Regions from separate parts of the Bacillus sp. FSL K6-6540 genome, predicted to be linked through region 1. Evidence: riboswitches for the same ligand, from Rfam matches in the RefSeq annotation. Region 1 holds a riboswitch; each other region holds the start of a gene.

Region 1 (5,624 bases):
CTCGCATGGGGAGGCCCCTCCTTAACATGATATGAATCGAAGCTTCAGGCCAATGGTCCAGCTGCGGATCGTCATGGTGGCATGGTTAGGATCTCCTGGTGAAAACCTCTATTTAAATATGTATGTCTCCCTGCATGCCGTCATGATTTTTGCATATGAGTTAGATAGAGTCATTTTGGTTACCTTGCAAAGGGGGCGCGCGCATGGACGGAACCGAGCTTTACCGTAAAGTGATCCTGACGGTGTCCGGCAATAAACTCGTGAAATGGCTGTCGATCAAGTACGGCCGGAAATTGGCTGGCCGATTCATTGCCGGCGATACCTTGGATGAGGCGCTGGACGAAATCGAGAGGCTGAACGCGAAAGGCATTCTCGTTACGCTGGATCATTTGGGGGAGGGCATTACGACGCTGGATGAAGCGGCCGGGTACCGAGAGGAATATTTGAAGCTGGTGGAAGGGATTGGGAGGCGCGAAGTGCAATCGAACGTATCCTTGAAACCGACGCAGATGGGCATGGCCCTGGACCCCGAGAAGGCTTACGAAAACATCAGGTCGGTGGTAAGAAAGGCTAAAGAGCACCGCAACTTCGTTCGCCTGGACATGGAGGATTCGCCGTATACCCAGGCAACCATCGATATGACGCTCCGCCTTCATAAGGAGGGGCTGACCAATGTGGGGACCGTGATGCAGGCCTACTTGTTCCGTACGGAGGAGGACGTGAAGAATCTGTTAAGGGCCGGCGTTAATTTACGGCTAGTAAAGGGCGCGTACAAAGAGCCGGGAACCATCGCCTTTCAGCAGAAGCGGGAGGTCATTGACAACTACAAGAAATTGGTCAAAATGCATTTTGACCAAGGAGCCTACGTCGCGATTGCCTCGCATGACGACAACATCATCGACTGGGTGAAGGTATTTGCCGAGCAGAGCCGCATAGACAAACAGGACTATGAATTTCAGATGCTGTATGGACTGCGGATGAACGATCAAGCAGCGCTTGCGCAGGACGGCTACCGTATCCGGTGTTATATGCCCTATGGAACGATGTGGTACCCGTATTTCACCCGGAGGCTGGCAGAGAAGCCGGCCAACCTGATGATGGTGCTCAAAAATATGTTCAAGTGAGCGGGATCCGATTGCAGAACCCCGTCAAAATGCCTGATGAAATAAGTGGCTTTTTGACGGGGTTCTTCATGGTTTCAAAAAACATCAGGCTGCTTAGAAGTGCCCAATCCAAAGGAAACGGGGACAGTAGCTCTCTGTAGCTGCTGCCCCTAGAAATGATAATACCCCTCCGAGCAATTCATAAGGAAGGAGTGCTCCAGCGGCAGTCCGCCTAACCGCTCTCGGGTGATGTGCCGATGCAGGTTGATCTCCAGATCGGCGAGGGCTGATACAGCAAGTTGCATCCGTGCGGGTCCCCACTGCTGCTGCTTTCGGGCATAGCGAATGGCCTCAGTCACGGACATGCCTCTCAGCCTTGAGAAGACGGATGCCCAGCGGACCAGGTCCGAAAATTCTCTCGTGCTTGGCAGGGCATATTCGACATATCCTGCCGCGTCTTTGCAGCTGACTTTGAACAAGCCGCAGTTCCAGCCATGATCGCTCCATGGGATAAAGCGTTCGGCCGAGCCCCGGTCGAAACGAAATATCTCCATATGGCGGATAGTCTCTCCACCTAATGCAGGCACTGCGGTTTCGATGACGGGTGTAAGCGCTGCCTCGATGAGTTTCGTCATGATATGATCTACGCTCCTTTATAAGAATGTTATATGCACGGCAAATAGGCCTGGTGAGCAGAGAAACCCCGCTCTCCAGGCCTATTTATGGTTAGAGCCCCAATTCCGGCGGCCGCTATGCCAAAGCTTGGATGGTATTCTCTCTCAACAACGCGCCTACGAGGTTAGCTGACGGATTCGGACTGAGAGCACCCTACCACTGGGCCCTTCGATCCTAGGCGCAGCGGATTCACCCCATTCACCAATCGAAGACTGGTGACTTTGGTTCCCCCGTCTCCCGGTCTGTCGGGAGCTCGGCGTATAACGTGTTTCGAATAGATGGATGAATCATACGCCGGAGGAAACGAAAAGTAAATGACCGTATGGGACGAATAGATTCCGAAATGTGATGAAAACGGTAAAAGAAAACGCGTACAATCGGTCGTGTCATCTATTATCGTGGCAAAATCTCAGTATCTCGTTGGATTGCGATAAATAAGAGGAAACAAGAGAAATACATAGTATAGAGCAGTATTCGGAAGATAGAGACGAAATACAGCTTGGTTCCTGTTCGACATAACGCCAGATGTGTTTTTGCTCACATTTACATCCTGCAGGGCCGGACGTATGATACGAACTATGAATTGACGGTCACCAACGACCAAGGCATACGGACAGTCGTTCCATATAGATTTAAAGGCAGTGTGAGAGCTGCCCCTAAGCTCTTTATGGATCGATGGCGAAGGCACCATGGGCCTTGCTGAGATTTGAAGGTAGAGGCGACTCTCACCGCGTGAACCTCCTGTTGCTGTGCTGTTATGCCCAGTCTGGATGACAAGTCAATGGCTAATAGAATAACATGCTACTCGTTTTTAATTTTCGCTGAGTCCTTGAATGGAAAAGGAACGGGGGAACCAGTCGGGAGATGAACCTGATCTCTCTGGGGTGAATCCTGTAGACAAGATAACGGTCTATGGGTAGGGCGACTCTCACGCCCGAATCCGTCAGCTAACCTCGTAAGCGTATCGAGAGAGGCAACGATTGTCGTGGACTTGGGCCACGGTGTATTTCACCGTGGCCTGTAAGAAGCCTGCGGGAAGAGTTCTTCTCTTTCCGCAGGCTTCTTTGTTGTTGCCTTCTCTTTCTGACCTTAGGAGGAGAAACGAAGATGGAGAAACCACAGGAATTCATCCTGGTATCCGCGCCGAACAAGGCCGGGGAGGAATTCGTCCGCCAGCTGATTCACAAACGTGTTCCGTTTGCGGCCATAGCCAACAACCGGGCTGAGCAGCAGAGGCTGCGAGAACTGGGCTGCAGACCCATCATTTTGATTGATACAAGAGACGAGCAGACCTGGATCATTCCCGAGTTTCCCGTCAGCAAGGTGTTTCTGTTCGAAAGCAGCTTGAATCTGTGCTGCCGCTATTTACGGATCTGCCGGACATGGACCTCGGAGTCGATTTACGTGATCACCCATTCCGGCAATCCGCGCTTGATATACAAAGGGCTGGGTGCCGATGTGGTGCTTCATACGAATCATCATCAGGTGTCCTTTCTGATGGCATCCGTAATGAGCTAAGCGTTTGGACTGACGCCACAAGAGTTAGGGGAGGTTACATTCATGCAGGATTTAGTTATGGTGCTCATTTTGGGAGGAACCTACGGACTGCTCATGCTGTTTATGTCCTGGTGCGGGCGCGTGGTTTCGGAACCGGAGGCTGATCAGCCGTGATGATCATGTTGATATTCACGATTTTTATTTTTCTCTATTTGATTTATGCGCTGATTCACCCTGAAAAATTCTAGGGAAACGGCTGAAGGAGGAAGGCATTCGTCATGGGCATTTTACAAATTGCCATCGTTATACTCGTTCTGGTGCTGCTGGTCAAGCCGCTGGGAACTTATCTATATCAGGTGTTTCGTTATGAAAGCAATGGAACGGACAGATGGTTCTCCTGGGCGGAGAAACGGATCTTTGCTCTGATCGGCTTAAAAGAACGCAAGGGGATGACATGGAAAGGATATGCCGTCAGCTTTGTGTTAACGAATATCGTGCTGGTTGCGGCGGGCTACTTGATTCTGCGGCTGCAGAAAGTGCTGCCGTTGAACCCGAGCGGTATCGGCCATATGGAACCAACCTTGTCGTTCAATACGATTATCAGCTTTATGACCAATACGAATCTTCAGCATTACAGCGGCGAGTCGGGATTGTCTTATCTGGCCCAGATGGCCGTCATTACGATGATGATGTTTACGTCCGCAGCGACCGGGCTGTGCGTGGCGATTGCTTTTATCCGGGCGGTGACCAGCAAGGGCACGACCGTCGGCAACTTTTTTGAGGACTTCGTTAAGGCGCATACCCGTGTATTCATTCCGGCTGCTTTCATCATTGCGATGGTACTGGTGGCGCTGCAGGTGCCGCAGACCCTGAAGCCTACGCTCAGCGTCACGACGCTGGAAGGAAGCGAGCAGCAAATAGCGGTGGGCCCGGTGGCTGCGCTCGAATCGATCAAGCATCTGGGCACCAATGGGGGCGGTTTTATGGGGGCCAACTCGGCGCATCCGTTCGAGAACCCGTCCCCGCTGACCAATGTGATCGAGATTCTGTCCATGTGGAGTCTTGGGGCGGCGCTTCCTTACACATTTGGTTTGTTCGCGAAGAGCCGCAAGCAGGGATGGATCATATTCTCGGTAATGATGACCTTGTTTATCGGCTTCCTGTCCTTGAACTATGCTGCGGAAACCAACGGCAACCCGGCATTAAACCAGCTGGGCATCGACGCCTCGCAAGGCAGCATGGAGGGCAAAGAGGTCCGGTTCGGGATCGCCCAATCCTCCCTGTTTACGACGGTGACAACCGCGGCTACGACCGGGTCGGTCAATAACATGCATGATACGCTCACGCCGCTCGGCGGGATTACGCCGCTGTCCCTGATGATGCTGAATTCCGTTTTTGGCGGAAAAGGCGTCGGGCTGATGAATATGCTCATGTACGCGATCCTGGCGGTGTTCCTGGCCGGTCTTATGGTTGGCCGTACCCCCGAATTTCTCGGCAGAAAAATCGAGGCCCGGGAGATGAAGCTGATCGCGATTGTCATTCTGGTACACCCATTGATCATCCTTGCTCCGACGGCGCTCGCGCTCATGACGGATGCGGGACAGGCGGGCATTGCCCATTCGGGCTTTCACGGCATCTCGCAGGTGCTTTACGAATACACGTCATCCGCTGCCAATAACGGCTCCGGGTTTGAGGGCCTTGCGGATAACACGCCGTTCTGGAACATCAGCACCGGACTGGTCATGCTGATCGGGCGCTACATTTCGATGATTGCCCTGCTCGCTGTAGGCGGCTCGCTGATGCGGAAGCAGTGGGTTCCCGAGACGCTCGGAACGTTCCGGACAGATAATAAGCTTTTTGCAGGCATTCTCATCGCGGTGGTCCTGATCATCGGTGCCTTGACCTTCCTGCCTGTGCTGGTGCTGGGACCGATTGCCGAGCATCTGACGATTCGTTAAATAGAAAAGGTGGCCTATTACCATGAATAATACGAGAAAAAAAGCGATGTCCCAAGAGATGGTCCGTCAGGCGCTGAAGGAAAGCTTCACGAAGCTGAATCCCGTCCTGATGATGAGAAATCCGGTCATGTTTGTCGTGGAGGCCGGGACTCTGGTCGTGCTGCTTATGACGATATTTCCGTCCTATTTCGGTACCGAGGGCAGTATCGGATTTAACCTGACCGTATTCGTCATCCTGCTGTTCACGCTGCTGTTCGCAAACTTCGCAGAGGCGCTTGTCGAAGGGCGCGGCAAGGCGCAGGCCGATTCCCTTAAGCAGTCGAAGCAGGAAATGACGGCTCGCAAAGTGATGGAGAACGGCGGGGTACAATCCGTGTCGTCCACGGCTCTG
Region 2 (5,624 bases), on a different contig from region 1:
GTCCTGCAATCGCCAGCACAGGGGCGCCGTCCGCTTTTGCATCATATAAACCATTTAATAAGTGCACCGCTCCCGGCCCTGCGATTGACAGACAGACTCCGATCTTGCCGGTGAGTTTTGCTTCAGCTGCGGCTGCCAGTGCCGCTACCTCTTCGTGGCGGGTTTGAATGAACTTCAGTTGATTTCTTTCGTGTCTTAATTCTTCAATAAACTCATTTATACTGTCTCCGGGGATGCCGTATACATGATCAACTCCCCATTGCTCAAGCAGCTCTGTCATTACTTGTCCTGCAGTTTTATGTGCCATAACGTATCCTCCTTTTTCCTTTTTTCAATACCACAGGAGAAAGGCTTTAAAACCCGGAGACCTGAATCACTTGCCCAGTCTTCTTTTCAACAGGTCGATCGCCGCGAGCAACCCTCTATCCTTGACGGTGACATTTACATCTTGAGCGCCGTTCTTGAAATCATTGATCTGCCTTTTTCGATTCGGCACCATAAAAAGCGGCAAACGCCCCGGGGAAACCCACTTTAATCCCGCTGTCTCTGTGCCGTCAGCCACTGCTTGTCCGCCTGTTATGCTTCCGAAAAACAGATGCTGTTCATCTTGAAACTTTGGCCTTTGGTAAACACCTATTTTCGCAGAAAGCGCTGCATTGTATCCCGTTTCTTCCAATACCTCCCGCACTGCCGCTTCCTCAGCCGATTCCCCGGGATCAACCCTGCCGCCCGGCAAATCCCATAGAGGGACATCTTTTCGTTTCACCAGCAGAATTTGCTGACTTTCGTTCAATACGATCACAAAAGCACCTTGTGTATACACCGCCATACCTCCTTTTCTCGCAAAAAAGGACCAAGGTGATTCCCTTGGTCCTAGAGCTTTACTTTTTAAAATGATACGGCAGTGTGGCAACCATTATGTCCTTTTTCCAGAACAGCCGGACTCTGAGGAGGAAGGCCGATTGGTTGTGAAGGATGGTGTGCCAGCGTTTTTTCGTTATAAATTGCGGAAACAGCACCATAACGGAAAACTGCTCCTTCTTCGCTTTTGCCTCAACTGTTTCCAAAAACTTATCAAACGGATGGACAAGGCTTCTGTACGAGGAGTGAAGCGTAACGAGACGCACGCCGTTATTAAGCTCTTCCCAGCGTTTTTCGAATTTCTTTTCCTGTTCTCTGTCAAATGACACGTGAACGGCGATCACTTGATCGGACAGTGATTTCGCATAGTGAATCGATTTTTGCACGACGGTGGTGACACCGGCCACAGGCACAATCACAACGGTGCCTTTGATTTCTTCCGGCTCTTTGTCTACGATGCGAAGCTGTTCACCAACCGCTGTATAGTGATTTTTAATCGCAAAAAACAGCAAAACCACTATAGGCATAAAGATTAACACAGGCCATACAACATTAAACTTCGTCACAAACAGGATGGATAGAACCATAAACGATATCAGTGCGCCGCAGGAGTTGATCAGCATTTTTCCGATCCAGCCTTTTGGTTTTTGCCTGATCCATTTCATGCACATGCCGGTTTGTGAAAGCGTAAATGGAATAAATACGCCCACAGCATATAACGGGATTAAGTGCTCCGTCTGTCCTCCGAATAAGATAATGAGAACAATGGAGGCAAAGCCTAAAAAGATAATCCCATTTGAGAAGCCTAAGCGGTCGCCCCTGACTGTAAACATTCGCGGCATATACTGGTCTCTCGCCAGGTTGAAGGCAAGCTGCGGGAAGGCTGAAAATCCCGTATTTGCCGCAAGAACCAAAATAAGCGATGTGACACCTTGGATGACATAGTAGAACACATTCCGCCCGAAGGTTTCGGATGCAATTTGTGAAACCACTGTTTCATCAGGCTTCGGCGCCGTACCATACCCGTACGCGAGCACCGTGATGCCGGAAAACAAGATTGCCAGCAAAATCCCCATCATCGCAAGCGTTCTTGCCGCGTTTCGCGCAGGCGGGTTTTTGAATGCAGGAATCGCATTAGAAATGGCCTCAACCCCGGTCAACGCTGAGCATCCGGAGGAAAAAGCCTTAAGCAGCAAAAACAGCGTAATGCCGGCTACAGGTGTGCCCAGCGGTGTATGATGGGCTGGCTGGTCTATTTGTCCTGTCATGAGTTTAAACAACCCGACTGCAATGAGAACCAAAAGCGCCACCACAAACAGATAAACCGGGTAGGCAAGAATGGATGCCGATTCCGAAAGACCGCGCAGGTTCAAAATCATAATCACTAACACGAGAAAAATAGCGATCGGCACATGATAATCATGCAATGCAGGAAAGGCTGACGTGATGGCGTCCGTGCCTGCGGAAATACTTACCGCTACTGTTAAAATATAATCAACAAGCAATGAACCGCCCGCAATCAATCCCGGTTTTTCACCGAGATTTTCTTTAGAAACGACATACGCCCCGCCGCCCTGCGGATAAGCGTAAATAATTTGCCTGTATGAAAGAATCAGTGCGAGCAGTAATATGAGAACGCCAACCGCAATCGGAATGGAGTACCAAAATGCGGCAGCACTGATTGTTGCCAAAATGATTAGAATTTGTTCTGTCCCATATGCGACAGATGACAGCGCATCTGAGGAAAGCATAGCCAAGGCTTTTAATTTCGTCAGTTTTTGCTCTCCAGCTGCTTGGGATTTTAGTGGTTTCCCAATCAAAAAACGTTTGATTGAATGATACATCGATGTCTTCCCCTTTTAATTTCTCATTTTTCAATTAAAACAATAAAACATCAGTGTCTTGCTCTCACATGTTGTTGATAGTCCTTTCTGCTATGATGTCTCTGTATGCGATTTGCATTCAAAAATGAACAACAAAAAACACAGAGGCAAACGGATGCCCCTGTGCCATAACATCGAACACAGGTTTCATTCATCTCCTCTCACGAACGCTTACGAGGTTAGCTGACGGATTCGGGCATATGAGAGTTAGCCCTACCTAAAAAGGATTCACCCCAACGGCAAAAAGCCGTTCTATTGGGTCCCCCGCTCTGATTTCAGATTAAGCGATTTGTTTTCTAAAAGAGATCATACTCCCGTTCCCGCACGTTGTAAAGAGGCTTATTGGCTGAGAGAAAAAAATAAAATGACAGGTTCCACAAATGGAATTTACTTACCAAAAATAAAAAAACAGAGGCTAAAATCGCCTCTGTTTTATTCTGTATCTGTCTTTCTTTTTCTGCGTCTTACGGCAATCCAAATGAACACTGCCGCAATCACCATAATGAGTGCCAGCACACCAATATACATCCATTTCTGGCTATGATCCTGTGTTAGTTGTTCTGCATCGGAACTGTTTGTTTCCGATTTGAGCTGCTGGTGGTTTGTAAACACCTGCTGGCTGTTTGTTTCATTAAGGACGGTTGCCGACTCATCGTTGCTGTTCAGATAACTGATGATCTCTTTTGTGACAGCCGCGCCATCTCCTTTTAACGGTGCAAAGACAGCCATTGTATAGCGTGAATCCCAAACCGATGCTTGGGTAAATACCACTTGTTTTGTCGTCTCATTCAGCATCTCGAAACCAGATACATCAAACGATCCGTTCTTTTCCTGCGGCACAAGCAGATCTGATGATTTCTCCTTCAGAAGAGAAAATTGATTGATCCCTCCTATGAAAATGAGGTTTCGTCCTTTCGCATCATTTGCTGTAACGTCAGATGATTTCTTTACCGTATATGAATGCTGTGCTTCGCTGCCAAAGGATTCCGTCACGAGAGAAAGCTCCTCTAGCTTCGATTGGCTTACGGTGTCAGGAAGCACGATTAACGTTGTTTGATCCTGGTTTCCGGCGTAAGGCAGCGGCCACTCTTGAAAATCCGCTGACGGAGACATGCCTTTGATGGCGTATGATAATGTACTGTTTTTATCGATAAAAACCCACTTTTCTTCATCAGTGGTGTTGCAAGGGTTGTTTTCCTTTAAACCGGTCGTGACGAACTGAATATCAATGTAGCGGTTTTTTTGCAGCAGCTTAGGGTCCACTTTCACTGTGACATGATAGAATCCGTTTTTATCTTCTTTTCCTAATTCATCAAGCCGGACCGAGTGCGGCTGGTCGTTGATCATCACTTTCAGTTCTGCGGCCTGAGAGGCTGACTCGTTTTCAGCCGTTGAGGCTTGAATCGTTTCAGACTTTTTCAGTTTAAGCGACAGCTTCGCCAATTGGTTTTCATCTAAAACAGCCGAAGCCGGATAAAAATAATGTGCTGAAGATGTTTTGTCAGCTCCAATTGTGATATCGCCCGCTCCAAAATTCTCAAGGGTCAGCTTATCGCTTTCCTTTTTTTCAGTCTGCCGAAGCTTGCTGATTGAAAGTGTATCGCCGCTGAGCTGGCCTGTATATGTCTGATCTGTCATCACGCTGATTTTTTTAGTGAGCGCGTCCTCGGACGCCGCTTGCGCAAACAGAACCGGCTGCTGTTTGCCCTCTGCTTTCAGCACCCGCTCCGCAAGCAGAAGGTTTTCTCCTTTTGCCTGTAGCCCAGCTTGTTTCAACAGTTTTTTCACTTTGCCGTTCCAATGCTTGTCCACGCCGATAACAATCGTCGGCTTATCGATTTTTTTCAGTTCAGATTCCGTGACATACGCAATACTGACACTGCTGTCCACCGTTTTCAAATAGCCTTCTGTTTTAACAGCAGCTTCTATTTCTGCTGAACTTGGGTGATCCGGAATGACGATGGCTGTTTCTTCCGCTGTATTTCCAGATTGGGCGAAAGGATACGGATAATGGTCCAGCGACGTTCCCTTCGCTTCACTGCTGTCAGCAAGTGTCAGCCGGCTGTCCGGATAAATTTTGATCCAGTTGCCTGATGTATCCTGTCTGACGCACACGCCCTCTTTCATTACGCCGTAGAATTTCAACGATACGTTGTGATAGCCTTGCGCAGACTGGCTTTTATTCAGATTCAGCTTCACTGTTTTCCGTTTGGAATCACCATCAAGCTTTAACGTCTTGACCGGTTCATCATCAATGACAGCCGTTAACGATGATGGAGAAATTAAAAGATTTGATGCCTCGTATTCGATTACCAATTGCTGATTGCCCGAAGAAGCGCCTGCCGGGATCTGATACGTCAGCTCTGCGCTGTCTTTTGATCCATACAGTGTAATCAGCTCGCTTGTAAGCACCTGCTGTTTGGCTTGTTCTTGGCTGCTTTTCCCGAGGAGCGAACCACTGACCTGTACGTCTTTGGCAAGAGCCGTTTGTCCAGTCATCGCCAGCAGCATGAAGCTTGTGAGAAAAATCATTATTTGTTTCAAAAAGGTCACCCGCTTTTATGTTGATTGTATCGTTCTGTCTTGTACCATTTGACCTCTTGCTTGAATAAACGGTGCTTGATTTCTACAAATAAAGAGTAGATAACAAGCACAATCCATGCCTGCGAGTATGTGAAGTACATGAGAAATACGATAAAAAAGTTTTGCTTGTTCATTTCTGTTTTTTCAATGCTCAACGTAATCATGACCTCTGTCATAAATAAGAAAAATGCCAAAATCCAGAGAATCATTGCCAAAAATCCAACCGATAAATGCAAATCATAAAACAAATTCACAACAAAAATCGTATTCGACATGATCACGCCAAAGAAAAACAGG
Region 3 (5,624 bases), 420 kb from region 1:
GAAGATACCGAGCAGGGTAGCAATAAACGCAGCCCCGATGGCATGGGCAAGCTCGCCCATGTCTTCCATATGGGATAGTGCAGCGATCAAACCGATAACGGCTCCGAGTACTCCGAGGGAAGGTGCATACATGCCGGCCTGGGAGAAGATCAGCGAGCCGGAACGATGGCGCTCTTCCGTGGCGTTGATATCTTCCATCAATACATCGCGTACGAATTCCTGATCGTTGCCGTCGATAATCATGCGCATTCCGTTACGCAGGAAGCTGTCATCGATCTCATCGACTTTGGTTTCCAGAGCCAGCAGACCCTCACGGCGCGTAATCGAAGCCCATTCCATGAACAGCTTGATCATGTCCGTCTTGTCCATCAGATTCTGTTTCACGAAGGTCATTTTGACCAGCTTCGGAATCTTTTTCAGCTCGGATAACGGAAATCCGATGAATAAAGTTGCTGCCGTACCGCCAAGAATGATTAGATAGGCTGCCGGGTTATACAAAGCGAGAAGGGAGGCACCTTTAAGAATCATGCCCACCAGTACCGCGACGATACCGATGATTAAGCCTATAATTGTTGAAATTTCCATACCACACCTCATCCGTGAGAAATAAAATAACGAATCCATTCGTCAGAACGGCTCTCATGGAGAACCGGGCCCCTTTTGTGGGGCGTTATCCTATTTATCGTCAGGTCGGGCTTTTTTTTTTAGTTGTAATTTCCGGTATAATGGAAGGAAGGGAAACGAAGCTTAGTACGGTAAGGAAAGGAGTGATTAAGATGGGTGTGAAGCACGGAAGGGATTACGGCGAAATCCTCGCGGAGTTGACCGAAGCCGTCGGGCGAATTTCCGACAGCTACGTTTTCTTTGAAATGGAAGCGGAGGATTGGGGCAATCTGGGCGAAGCCGAGCGGAATGAGGTTCATGAGGCGCTGGCGGAGGATTTGTTCTATGCGCTGGGCACGGAGCCGGTGATTAGCGTCGGCAGCGGCGTGGTCATGCATGACCAGAATAACCATCGAATACATATTTTGATCGGTGAAGAAGAGTTGGCCTTTGTGGCTCTTGTGTAATCACTCCAGTTATCAACGGAAACAGGGCAGAATAGAATAGATGACAGAAGCCCATACACGTGTCAGTCGGCTTTACGATAGGTTTTTTTCGGGGAGGAAGATAAAAGATGCTTTATACGCAGCAAGAAGTAGAGGCTCATCTGGAAAAGCTTGAGGGTTGGGAATTTGAACAAGGGAGATGGATCGTCAGGAAGTATACCTTCTCCTCCTTCATGAAGGGAATCGCTTTTGTTGATGAAGTGGCAGCTATTTCGGAAGCTTTCGGACATCACCCCTATATCACCATAGATTATAAAGTCGTTACGCTGCGTCTCACTTCCTGGGACGACGGCGGCATTACGGCTGTGGATATTAAGGAAGCACAGCAGTTTAACGAGGCCTATGAGAAAAGCCGTTCCAAGGACGGCAAGACGGGACAATAGACGGGAGTCGGATCCAACCGGCTCATAGCTCCCCAATATGTAAAAACACGCTTGCGCCGGGAGGTTCTCCAGGTTCAAGCGTGTTTTGCGTATAAGCTGATTTATTTTTTCTCAGCAAGGTACAGCGCGATGTTTGCGATTTCTTCAGGCTTAAGTTGATCCTTAAAGGAAGGCATACCCTTACGGCCTTTGGTTACAACGTTGAAGATCGCGTCCGCATCCATGTGTCCACCTACTTGATTCAAAGCCGGTCCAGCGCCGCCTTGAAGTTGGTCACCATGACAGCTGATGCAGCTTGCTTTCAGTGTGGCTTCCGCTGTGGCAGCATCCAGAGTCACTTCCGGCATAGTCGGCTTCTCTTCCTGAGCTACCTGTTCCTTGCCTGGGAGCGTAAACATCAGCGCAATAGCCAACGCACATGCGACGAAGAACAATCCGCTCATGATCCATTTTTGCATCGTCATATCGTCCCTTCTATGTATACTGCACTTTTGCACTTGTCTCCATTATAAACCAACATCCATAGACAGCATAGCCAGTTGTGACAAAAAAAGCAACTATACCGCGCACCTTCATAAAAAGTACACAAAATTGTGCCTTTTCATATAGACAAAGATTACTATTCCTCATTTGCCGGAGGCTCATACACCATGCAGTGGAAAAGGGCGTTTCCCGTCGGCGTAAGGCGCTCATACGTATCGGTGATATGAAAGCCCGCCTTTTCGTACGCGCGGATCGCACGTTCATTCCAGGTCATTACCTCCAGGTCGATCTCATCGGCAGGCCGCCTCCGCCTCGCTTCCCGGACAATCGTCTGCATAAACCGTTTACCCATTCCCCGCCCGCACCAATCAGGCCGCATGCCCAGCCCGATTCGCGTAACCTCATGCATCGGAAACAGTTGGGCAAATCCCCATAGCGTCTTCCGTTCATCCAAAATCGAAATGTACTGCTCCCGGCGGATGTCGGGATCCCCAAACTCGATCTCAAGCCCCTTCATCTGCTCCCAGGGAAGAAAACCGTAAATGTTATAGGGAGGAGGATAGGTCCAGGCGCATATTTCTTTCGCGTGCTCTTCACGCATGACCACCGTATGAAATGAAATCGGTGCTGCATCCATTGGCAAAGTCCCCCTGTCATAATTACAAATTAAATTATACCCCATTTCTCAAACATTCTAGCCGCATCAAAAAGCCCGTCCAAGAGAAGTAGGTCTCCTTTGACGGGCAAACGGATATGTATGGGCAGGACGAGGATAAGACATCGAAGCTTAGGAGGATTCTCCGGTCGACTTTTCATACTGATCATTGCTCATGATGCGCTCGGCACCTACGTACCGCTGCTCGTAGTAGTCCTCAGAAAATAAAATCAATATTTTTCCATTAGGGTGTTTAATGAAGGGAGAGGAGGGTATATAAAGGGTAGAAGATGCAACGACATGAGGGGGCGAAGTGAATTCGCATAATAATTTTCTTTTTTTCTCGAAAAGTGGGAACTTTTTCGTTGTCCCAAACGTTATAAAGGTATACACAGAGCAGACAAAAGAAAAAGCCGCTGGATGAGATCGGCACAATCTCATACACCCAGGGCTTCTTGTAAAGGATAAATCAATGAAGTTCCAGTAATTAATTGTAGTTCACAGCTACAGACTTGTACGTAGACTGACTCATGACTCGCTTAGCACCTACGTATCGATTGGCGTAATAGCTCTGGCTCAGCGGACTGATGATGACACCGCGCGAGGATGAGGAATGAGCGAATTTGCCGCCCCCAACATAAATACCCACATGAGATACACCTCTGCCGGATGTGTTGAAGAACACGAGATCGCCAGCTTTCAGCTTGCTCTTGGCTACGGCCGTACCGACTTTGTATTGAGCTCCAGACGTGCGCGGCAGGCTAAGACCAAGTTTCTTGTAGATATAGCTGGTGAATCCGGAGCAGTCAAAACCATTCGTTGTGGTTCCACCTGTTTTATAAGAGACACCAATGGCTGGTTTGATTGCAGTATTTAATTTGGAATCGGCGAAAGCGCTTCCGGTCCCTAATGTGAGTGCGAGGGCCAGGCCTAGAGAAATGGCCGTTAACTTCTTTTTCAAAACAAAAAGCTCCTTCCATTGCCTGCGAGGTTAGCTTAAGGGTTCGGTTGAAGGTCCCCTATGATCCCTCTCTTGCGAGATCAATTCACCCAAAACGGATCCCCCGCTTCCCAATCATGGGAATTCGGCTCCTTAAAATGTTGATGAACCCATTCATAGACGTCTGACGTTCCAACATGCTTAACGAAATTACATAGTTCCAGCAAAAAGTTACAGTAAAGATGACAAAGTTGTTACTAACATATTCGTTATTTTAGCAGAGTATTAACAATTTGGCAAATGAGGAAAGCTCATTTTTATACAAAAAAACCTGTCCCCGTCATGCGGGATCAGGTTTTTTTGTAACTTGGCCATCGGAAAATGTAATATTGAGGAAAAATGAGCTTCTATTCTTTGTAAAATCAAGTCCGAGAGAGAAATGTGTCGCTTCCGATTACAGCATATTTACGAGCTTGTTTATCATATGATGGTAACGAAATGTAACGATTAGGCATGCTGCGAAGAAGAATCCCGCCACAAATGATATTGGGCGGAAATTACCCAAATTTGGAAGAGTCCATTTAGAAAATAAGAGGCTTGCTGAATAATCAAGCCGATCAATCCCGCCCAGAAGAGCGATGCCGAGCTCAGGAGCAAAAGAATGACGCAGGCCGATCCGCCAACGGTAAGGGATAACAGCACAGCCGTGCCCAGTCGGCGGAAGAGCGCAAGAACGGAGCTGATCATGCCGGAATTGTCCGTACGGCCGAATTGCATATAGAGCAATAACAGGCGAATCAGATAGGCGTACAGAAACCAGCCGGCTGCATGAGGCAGCGCATGAAGCAGCATAACCGGCTCATGGATCCCGTTCAGCAGGATCGGAAGGATTTTGGGCAGAATCCAGTATCCGGGCACAAAGGTAAGAACAAGTTCGATCAGATAAAATACCGTAACGGGCTTCCATAGCTTCTGCATGCCGGTGAAGAAGAATAATCCGCGCTCGCCCTTAGCCTCCTGGTGGAGGTTATAGAAGATGCCTGCCCGAATGAGCGGGGTACATACCATCCGGATCAGGAGCAGAGCGGCCAGAAGCCAACCATAGGTATGGACCGTGCCGCTTAACGATAGACTCATCTCGCCCTCGTAGAAGAATAACAGGCGACTAAGCTCGTTAGGGGCAGAATCCGGATACCGCATCAGTAGGGGGACGACTGCCGATTTTACAAGCCGGTACAGGCAATATCCCCACAGCATGCGGTACAAGAACAGCAGAATGGAGACGTATAATTGGTCTTTAACACTGATCCACCCTTGGCCTGCATAACTTTTCATGTGCTCCCCCCTCACCATGACAGGCTGCCGAACAACGTCTCCACAAGCTTGGTAATACTGAGATTCCAGCGTGTGACCACCTTCGGATCCATTCCTGCCTTCATATAGTTATTGATGTGTCTATTCTCCAGAACGATGGAGTATTTCGGATCAACCATGGCCCAGGCGAGCGGGGTGCTGTACTCCAGGGTGTACGTAACTTTTCCGTCCTTGCCGCTCCAGGTTCGCTCCACCGTTTTGCCGTCTTCAAAGGCGAACACGATAGGCACATCGGTTATATCTCCGTCCTTGCTCGTAATCTTGACCGTGGATTCATACCGCGGATGGTCTGACGTGCCTTTATTTTTGGTTTTGATCACATCGATGGCGACGTCGGCCATTTGGCTTCCATATACATATTGGTCAAAATACGATTGCCAGGATGTTTTGCTTACTTGCTCGACGACTTTCTGAAAATCAGACGTGGTTGGGTGCTTGAACCGATATTTCTGGGCATAGGTATGCATGATTTTCCCCATCATCTGTGGACCGACCTGCCGTTCAATGCCTTGCAGCACCAGCTTGCCTCTCGTGTAAACATTCAGCGCGTAGTTCTCGTGTGAGCTGTATTTCCAGGACTCCATCTTCAGCGGGGCAGGGGAGGTAATCGATGCTCCTTGAGCAGCGGTGTTGGAGGTAATGCCGTATTCCTTCTCCATCACTCTTTCTTCTGCATAGGT
Region 4 (5,624 bases), 5.9 Mb from region 1:
GGATAGGGAGGCGGCTTTTAGCCGCATATTAAAGCCGCCCAAGAGCGAGGAATCGTTCTTGGCGGCTTTTTATATATTTGGGGTGCACAGGATCTTGACAACGATAAGAAAATTATATAATCTTAAATTAAAGATATTAAATTTAAAGATTATTTAATTATTTATGGTTTATGGCTCATCCATCATGCAAAACGGATCATGAACGGAAATAAAGGGTTTCGACACGAAACGGTGAGGGAGAGATGGGATATGACATTACATACGGCAGGCATTCATCATATTACCGCTTATGCGCAGGATCCGCAGAAGAACGTTGATTTTTATACAGGCGTGCTAGGACTCAGAATGGTAAAGAAGACCGTGAATTACGATGCGCCCGAGGTATATCATCTGTATTTCGGGGATGAGGGAGGACAACCCGGAACGATCATCACTTTCTTCCCTTCCTCCGCTTCGCGAAGAGGGCTGCGTGGAGGAGGACAGGCAGGATATACGACCTTTGCCGTTCCTGTAGGGGCCCTGCCTTATTGGGAACAGCGGCTGCGGAGCTTTGGCGTTCCCGTCATGAAGGCTTTCCGGTTTAACGAACAATATCTTCAATTCTCCGATCGGGACGGGCTTTCGCTAGAGTTGGTGGAGCGGGAAGGCGGTCCGAATAACAGCTGGTCCGTGGACGATATAACTCCGGATACAGCCATTAAGGGATTCGGCGGCGCGGTTCTGTTCAGCAGCAAATGGGAGGAAACGAAGAAGGCGCTGGAGAACGTCATGGGACTGACCTACATTGGAGAGGACGTCAATTATGCCCGGTTTCAAGCTGCGGGCCCCTTCGGCAACGTGATTGATCTGCCGATGCGGGATATTCCTTTGGGAGCCGGAGGTGCCGGAACGACCCATCATATCGCATGGCGGGCTCAAGATGATGAGGAGCACGGCAAATGGCATGAATGGGTGAAGGAGCAGGGATTTCGCCCTACGGATATCAGGAACCGTAACTATTTCAAAGCGTTATATTTCAGGGAACGTGGGGGGATCCTGTTTGAGATCGCAACCGATCCGCCCGGATTTACGGTGGACGAAGACCTGTACTCGCTGGGGGAACAATTAAAGCTTCCTGCCTGGTTCGAACCGGAGCGTGCCCGAATCGAGCAGGGGTTGGAGCCTATACAAATCAAAAATACTGGAGAGGGGCAACTCAAGTGATATCCATTGACCCGAATACCCAAAGCGAACGGGACACATACAAGCTGCTGATTGGAAGCGTCGTTCCGCGTCCGGTCGCTTTCGTTACGACATTATCGGCGGATGGCGTGCTGAATGCGGCGCCGTTCAGTTACTTTTCCATTGTGTCGAGCAATCCCCCTTTGCTGTCGGTTTCCGTTCAGCGAAAGAACAGTGCACCTAAGGACACGGCGAGAAATGCCATGCAGAGCGGCGAGCTTGTCATCCACATCGTGGATGAAGATACCGTTGCAGCCGTGAACGAAACGGCGGCGAATCTGCCTCCGGACGAAAGTGAGCTTGACCGAACCCGTTTAACCCCGGTCGTTAGTGACGTTGTAAAGGTTCCCGGCGTTCTGGAATCCAAGATCCGCATGGAATGCGTGCTGGAGCAGGTCGTCACGTTGGATGGCGCGGATCAGCTGCCTGCCGCTGATCTATTGATTGCCCGCGTCGTCCGATTTCACGTGTCCGAGGAGCTCTACGAGCATGGCCGGATTGACGCATCGAAGTTGAAACCTGTGAGCCGCATGGCAGGAAATATCTATTCGACCCTGGGAGAGATGTTTACGATTGAGCGTCCGGTCTGACAGGGCTTGAGCTTGAATAGGGTTATTGCTTTGCGACTATTTTTAGCGAACATTCTTTTTCTTCGATAGGTTGCTGGTCATTCATTAGGAAACGGGGTATTGGAATATCATGGTCGGTATTTGCCTATTCTACATGAATGGATAGCCGGTTGATGAATTTACAACATAGGAGTGATCAACGCATGAAATTTGATTCCAAGGTTGTCATCGTGACGGGGGGCGCCAGCGGGATTGGCGAAGCGGCAGTCAGACTTTTTGCAAAAGAGGGAGCCAAGGTCGTTATCGCGGATTATTCCGACCAGGGCCAAGCGGTTTCCGACGAATTGAGAGGAGCCGGCTTTGAAGCGCTGTTCGTCAAAACGGATGTAACCCAAGAGCAGGAAGTCACGAATATGGTGAATCAGACGGTGCAGCATTTTGGCCGTGTCGATGTATTGTTTGCCAACGCAGGCATTGCCCATGATGCTCCTGCCGATCAGTTAACGATGGATAACTGGCAGAGAACGATTGATATTAATCTGACAGGGGTCTTCCTGTGCGATAAATATGTTATTCAGCAAATGCTGTCCCAAGGAACCGGAGGGGCAATCGTAAACTGCGGCTCGATCCATAGCCATGTCGGAAAAGCAGGGGTAACCGCCTATGCTTCGGCCAAGGGAGGCGTCAAGCTGTTAACCCAGTCGCTCAGCGCAGACTATGCCTCCAAAGGAATCCGAATCAATGCCGTGTGTCCGGGATATATCGATACGCCGCTGATCAAGGGAAGAACGGAAGCGATCACGCAGCACCTGGTCGGCCTTCATCCGATGGGCCGTTTGGGACAGCCGGAAGAAGTGGCCAAAGCCGTGTTGTTCCTCGCCAGTGAAGATGCCTCCTTCATTACGGGCACGAGCCTGCTGGTGGATGGCGGCTATACCGCGGTATGATGAGAAAAGCCCTGATGCTAAGCATCGGGGCTTTTTTTCAAGTCATTCCAGGCGTTGTTATCAGACTTATTATGGAGTGTTTCAAAAATTTTTTTTCGGTCCCGTATTTCATACGGGCAGACTTCCTGATCCGGGGCTCATTCATGGCATAAAACATATATGGCATGAACGATTTCCGCAAGACCCGTCAAATGCCTGCTATATAGCGGAAAATGGAGCATGGATTCCATGACCAATCCGGTGTATGGACAGCCTTAAATAAGGTGTTCAAAAGGCTCGATATCCTCGTTGCAAAAACGGTGTTTTTACTTCTGAATTTCCAGAAAAAGCGGTTAAAGGGGTTTGACTTTTCCTGAGCTTCCCTTTATCATGAACACACGCTTAGTTTCCGGCATACATATTCCGGAAAGCGGGGGAACCAGTTTCACCAGGGGCGAGTCACTTGGAATTCACGAGTGTAGGGTACCATCTTACCCGAGTCCGTCAGCTAACCTCGTCAGCAGTGGATGGGTCTTGCATACATAATGGATGTTCATACAAAAGGCCCTTTATTCTCTATAGGGGCCTTTTCTCTATTTTTTGACCCCCTGCTGGCGGAGCTATGTCTAGATCCCCTGTTTGGTGGTCTTTTTGCATTCAATTACAGAGGAGGGGTAACGTCTGCAAATGTGGAACGAATTGAATCGATCAGACGGCATTGGGTCAAAGCGTGCAAGGAAGCGGATGAATCATCTTCCCTGAAGCCTCGTCCCATGCACGGGTATCTGAACGTCTATATATCCAAGTTAACACATGTGCTAACACGGATAATTTCGTCATGCCGTTTTTTTAAGAAAGTGAAAAGCTATTACGAAAGGTTGTGGAAGGTTTTGAAGAAAGTGGTTGTGCTGGTGTTGTCCGTGATGATGGTGGTATTGCTCGCGGCTTGCGGCGACAAAGGAAGTACGCTGGATCGAGCCATTGAGCAGGGATATATCACCGTAGGGTTTGCGAACGAGAAGCCGTATGCCTACAAAGAAGCCAATGGGGAGCTCACGGGCGAAGCGGTTGAGATTGCCCGCGTTATTCTGGAGCGTCTTGGCATCAAGGAGATGAGAGGGGAGCTAACGGAATTCGGTTCGCTGGTCGCCGGATTGCAGGCCGATCGGTTTGATCTGATCACGGCAGGCATGTTCATTAATCCGGACCGATGCTCTGCCGTCCTGTTCGCGAACCCGGAGTACAGCATCGGGGAAGCCCTTGCGGTAAAGCAAGGGAATCCGATGGAACTTGGAAGCTATGAGGACATTGCCAAGAATGAGCAGGCCAAGGTGGCCGTCATGACCGGTGCGGTCGAAATCGGCTACATGGAGAAGTCGGGCATTCCTGCGGACCGGATCGTACAGGTCCCTGACCAGGCTTCGGCGATTAGCGCCCTCCAGGCCGATCGGGTGCAGGCGATTACCATGACGGGGCCGTCCCTGCAGGCGATGCTGGATTCAGCCAGCGACGACAGCATCGAACGCGTGGCTGATTTCGAGCAGCCGGTCATCGACGGCGAAAGCGTTCGCGGTTACGGGGCTACGGCTTTCCGCCAAGCGGATACCGAGTTCCAGGAGGCTTATAATGCCGAGCTTGAAAAGATGAAGGAGTCGGGCGAGCTGCTGGAAATTTTGCAAGAGTTCGGGTTCACGGAAGAAGAGCTCCCGGGTGAGATGACAGCGGCTGCGCTCTGCGGGGAATAGTATGCCGAATTCTTGGATCGATTTTCTTCCGACGCTGCTCAAAGGAGCAGAGATCACGATTATCGTCGCGTTCTTTTCAGCCATCCTGGCTATCGCGATGTCCTTTGCAGCCGGATTGTGCCGGCTGTCGAAGCTCTGGATCGTCCGCACGGCGACGGCCGTGTACGTCGAAATCTTTCGGGGAACCTCCTTGCTGGTGCAGCTCTTCTGGTTGTATTTTGCCCTTCCGTTCATCGGCATCGAGCTTCCGAAAATGCTGGCGGCGATTCTCGCGATCGGACTTAACTTCGGCGCATACGGCTCCGAGATTGTTCGCAGCGCGGTGCTGGCCGTTCCGAAAGGACAGTGGGAGGCTGCCGTGGCGCTTAATATGAAGCCTTGGCAGAGGCTGTGGAACGTTATACTACCCCAAGCGTCCCTGCGAATGCTTCCCCCGTTCGGGAATCAACTTGTGGAACTCATCAAATCCACTTCGCTCGTTTATTTCATCACGATGGCGGATTTGACGTATCAGGCGATGGTGCTCCGCAACAATTACATCTCCTGGACGACCGAGATTCTGGTGCTGCTGCTCTTCATGTATTTTGTCATCGCCACGCTCGTCTCGATGGCGGTTCGTCTGCTGGAGCGCAAACTGACCGCGGGGAGGCTGTAGCGGATGTGGGATTGGAAATATGTGTTTGAAATACTGCCGCAGCTTCTGAGCGCATTAAAAATGACGGTATGGGTCACGCTCTGTGCTTTTGTGGTGGCATTGATTATCGGACTGCTGCTTGCCTTTGCCGCGCGGAGCAAATTTAAGCCCTTGTCGCTCATTACCAAAGGAATCATAGAATTTATTCGCAATACCCCTTTGCTGGTACAGGTGTTCTTCCTGTATTACAGCTTGCCGCTGCTGACGGGCATTTCGATTCCGGCCTTCTATGCGGGGGTCATCGGCCTGGGGCTGCATTACAGCACGTATCTGTCGGAGGTGTACCGTTCGGGGATTGAAGGGGTGCCGAAAGGACAGTGGGAAGCCGCAACCGCACTGAACTACACGAAATCCCAGACCTGGCGGAGCATTATACTGCCGCAAGCGGTGCCGCCGATCATCCCGGTGCTGGGCAATTATTTGATTGTCATGTTTAAGGAAACGCCGATTCTATGCGCCATTACGCTGG

What was found. A riboswitch is a leader RNA that binds a small molecule or an ion and turns the genes downstream of it on or off. The one in region 1 is predicted to bind cyclic di-AMP.
Region 2: another riboswitch for cyclic di-AMP. It lies ahead of kimA (potassium transporter KimA); the one in region 1 lies ahead of MHH82_RS02215 (hypothetical protein).
Region 3: another riboswitch for cyclic di-AMP. It lies ahead of MHH82_RS00490 (C40 family peptidase); the one in region 1 lies ahead of MHH82_RS02215 (hypothetical protein).
Region 4: another riboswitch for cyclic di-AMP. It lies ahead of ehuB (ectoine/hydroxyectoine ABC transporter substrate-binding protein EhuB); the one in region 1 lies ahead of MHH82_RS02215 (hypothetical protein).

The regions. Positions count from the first base shown of each region.
Region 1 covers NZ_JBBOXH010000001.1:514,832-520,455, forward strand. The annotation lists gene pruA (L-glutamate gamma-semialdehyde dehydrogenase) at 1-7, opposite strand, end outside; gene MHH82_RS02205 (proline dehydrogenase family protein) at 204-1,124, shown strand; gene MHH82_RS02210 (hypothetical protein) at 1,274-1,738, opposite strand; cyclic di-AMP (ydaO/yuaA leader) riboswitch at 1,875-2,047, opposite strand; cyclic di-AMP (ydaO/yuaA leader) riboswitch at 2,588-2,756, shown strand; gene MHH82_RS02215 (hypothetical protein) at 2,886-3,296, shown strand; gene MHH82_RS41600 (potassium-transporting ATPase subunit F) at 3,455-3,523, shown strand; gene kdpA (potassium-transporting ATPase subunit KdpA) at 3,554-5,233, shown strand; gene kdpB (potassium-transporting ATPase subunit KdpB) at 5,256-5,624, shown strand, end outside.
Region 2 covers NZ_JBBOXH010000002.1:1,339,248-1,344,871, reverse strand. The annotation lists gene MHH82_RS39215 (pyruvate oxidase) at 1-307, opposite strand, end outside; gene mutT (8-oxo-dGTP diphosphatase MutT) at 374-823, opposite strand; gene kimA (potassium transporter KimA) at 882-2,705, opposite strand; cyclic di-AMP (ydaO/yuaA leader) riboswitch at 2,898-3,041, opposite strand; gene MHH82_RS39200 (cellulose biosynthesis cyclic di-GMP-binding regulatory protein BcsB) at 3,177-5,288, opposite strand; gene MHH82_RS39195 (glycosyltransferase family 2 protein) at 5,294-5,624, opposite strand, start outside.
Region 3 covers NZ_JBBOXH010000001.1:98,997-104,620, forward strand. The annotation lists gene motA (flagellar motor stator protein MotA) at 1-585, opposite strand, end outside; gene MHH82_RS00470 (hypothetical protein) at 777-1,070, shown strand; gene MHH82_RS00475 (4a-hydroxytetrahydrobiopterin dehydratase) at 1,178-1,492, shown strand; gene MHH82_RS00480 (c-type cytochrome) at 1,594-1,950, opposite strand; gene MHH82_RS00485 (GNAT family N-acetyltransferase) at 2,112-2,612, opposite strand; gene MHH82_RS00490 (C40 family peptidase) at 3,118-3,591, opposite strand; cyclic di-AMP (ydaO/yuaA leader) riboswitch at 3,596-3,731, opposite strand; gene MHH82_RS00495 (hypothetical protein) at 4,078-4,905, opposite strand; gene MHH82_RS00500 (M1 family metallopeptidase) at 4,917-5,624, opposite strand, start outside.
Region 4 covers NZ_JBBOXH010000001.1:6,420,437-6,426,060, reverse strand. The annotation lists gene MHH82_RS28970 (ring-cleaving dioxygenase) at 250-1,203, shown strand; gene MHH82_RS28965 (flavin reductase family protein) at 1,200-1,811, shown strand; gene MHH82_RS28960 (SDR family NAD(P)-dependent oxidoreductase) at 1,994-2,737, shown strand; cyclic di-AMP (ydaO/yuaA leader) riboswitch at 3,106-3,252, shown strand; gene ehuB (ectoine/hydroxyectoine ABC transporter substrate-binding protein EhuB) at 3,607-4,461, shown strand; gene ehuC (ectoine/hydroxyectoine ABC transporter permease subunit EhuC) at 4,463-5,116, shown strand; gene ehuD (ectoine/hydroxyectoine ABC transporter permease subunit EhuD) at 5,120-5,624, shown strand, end outside.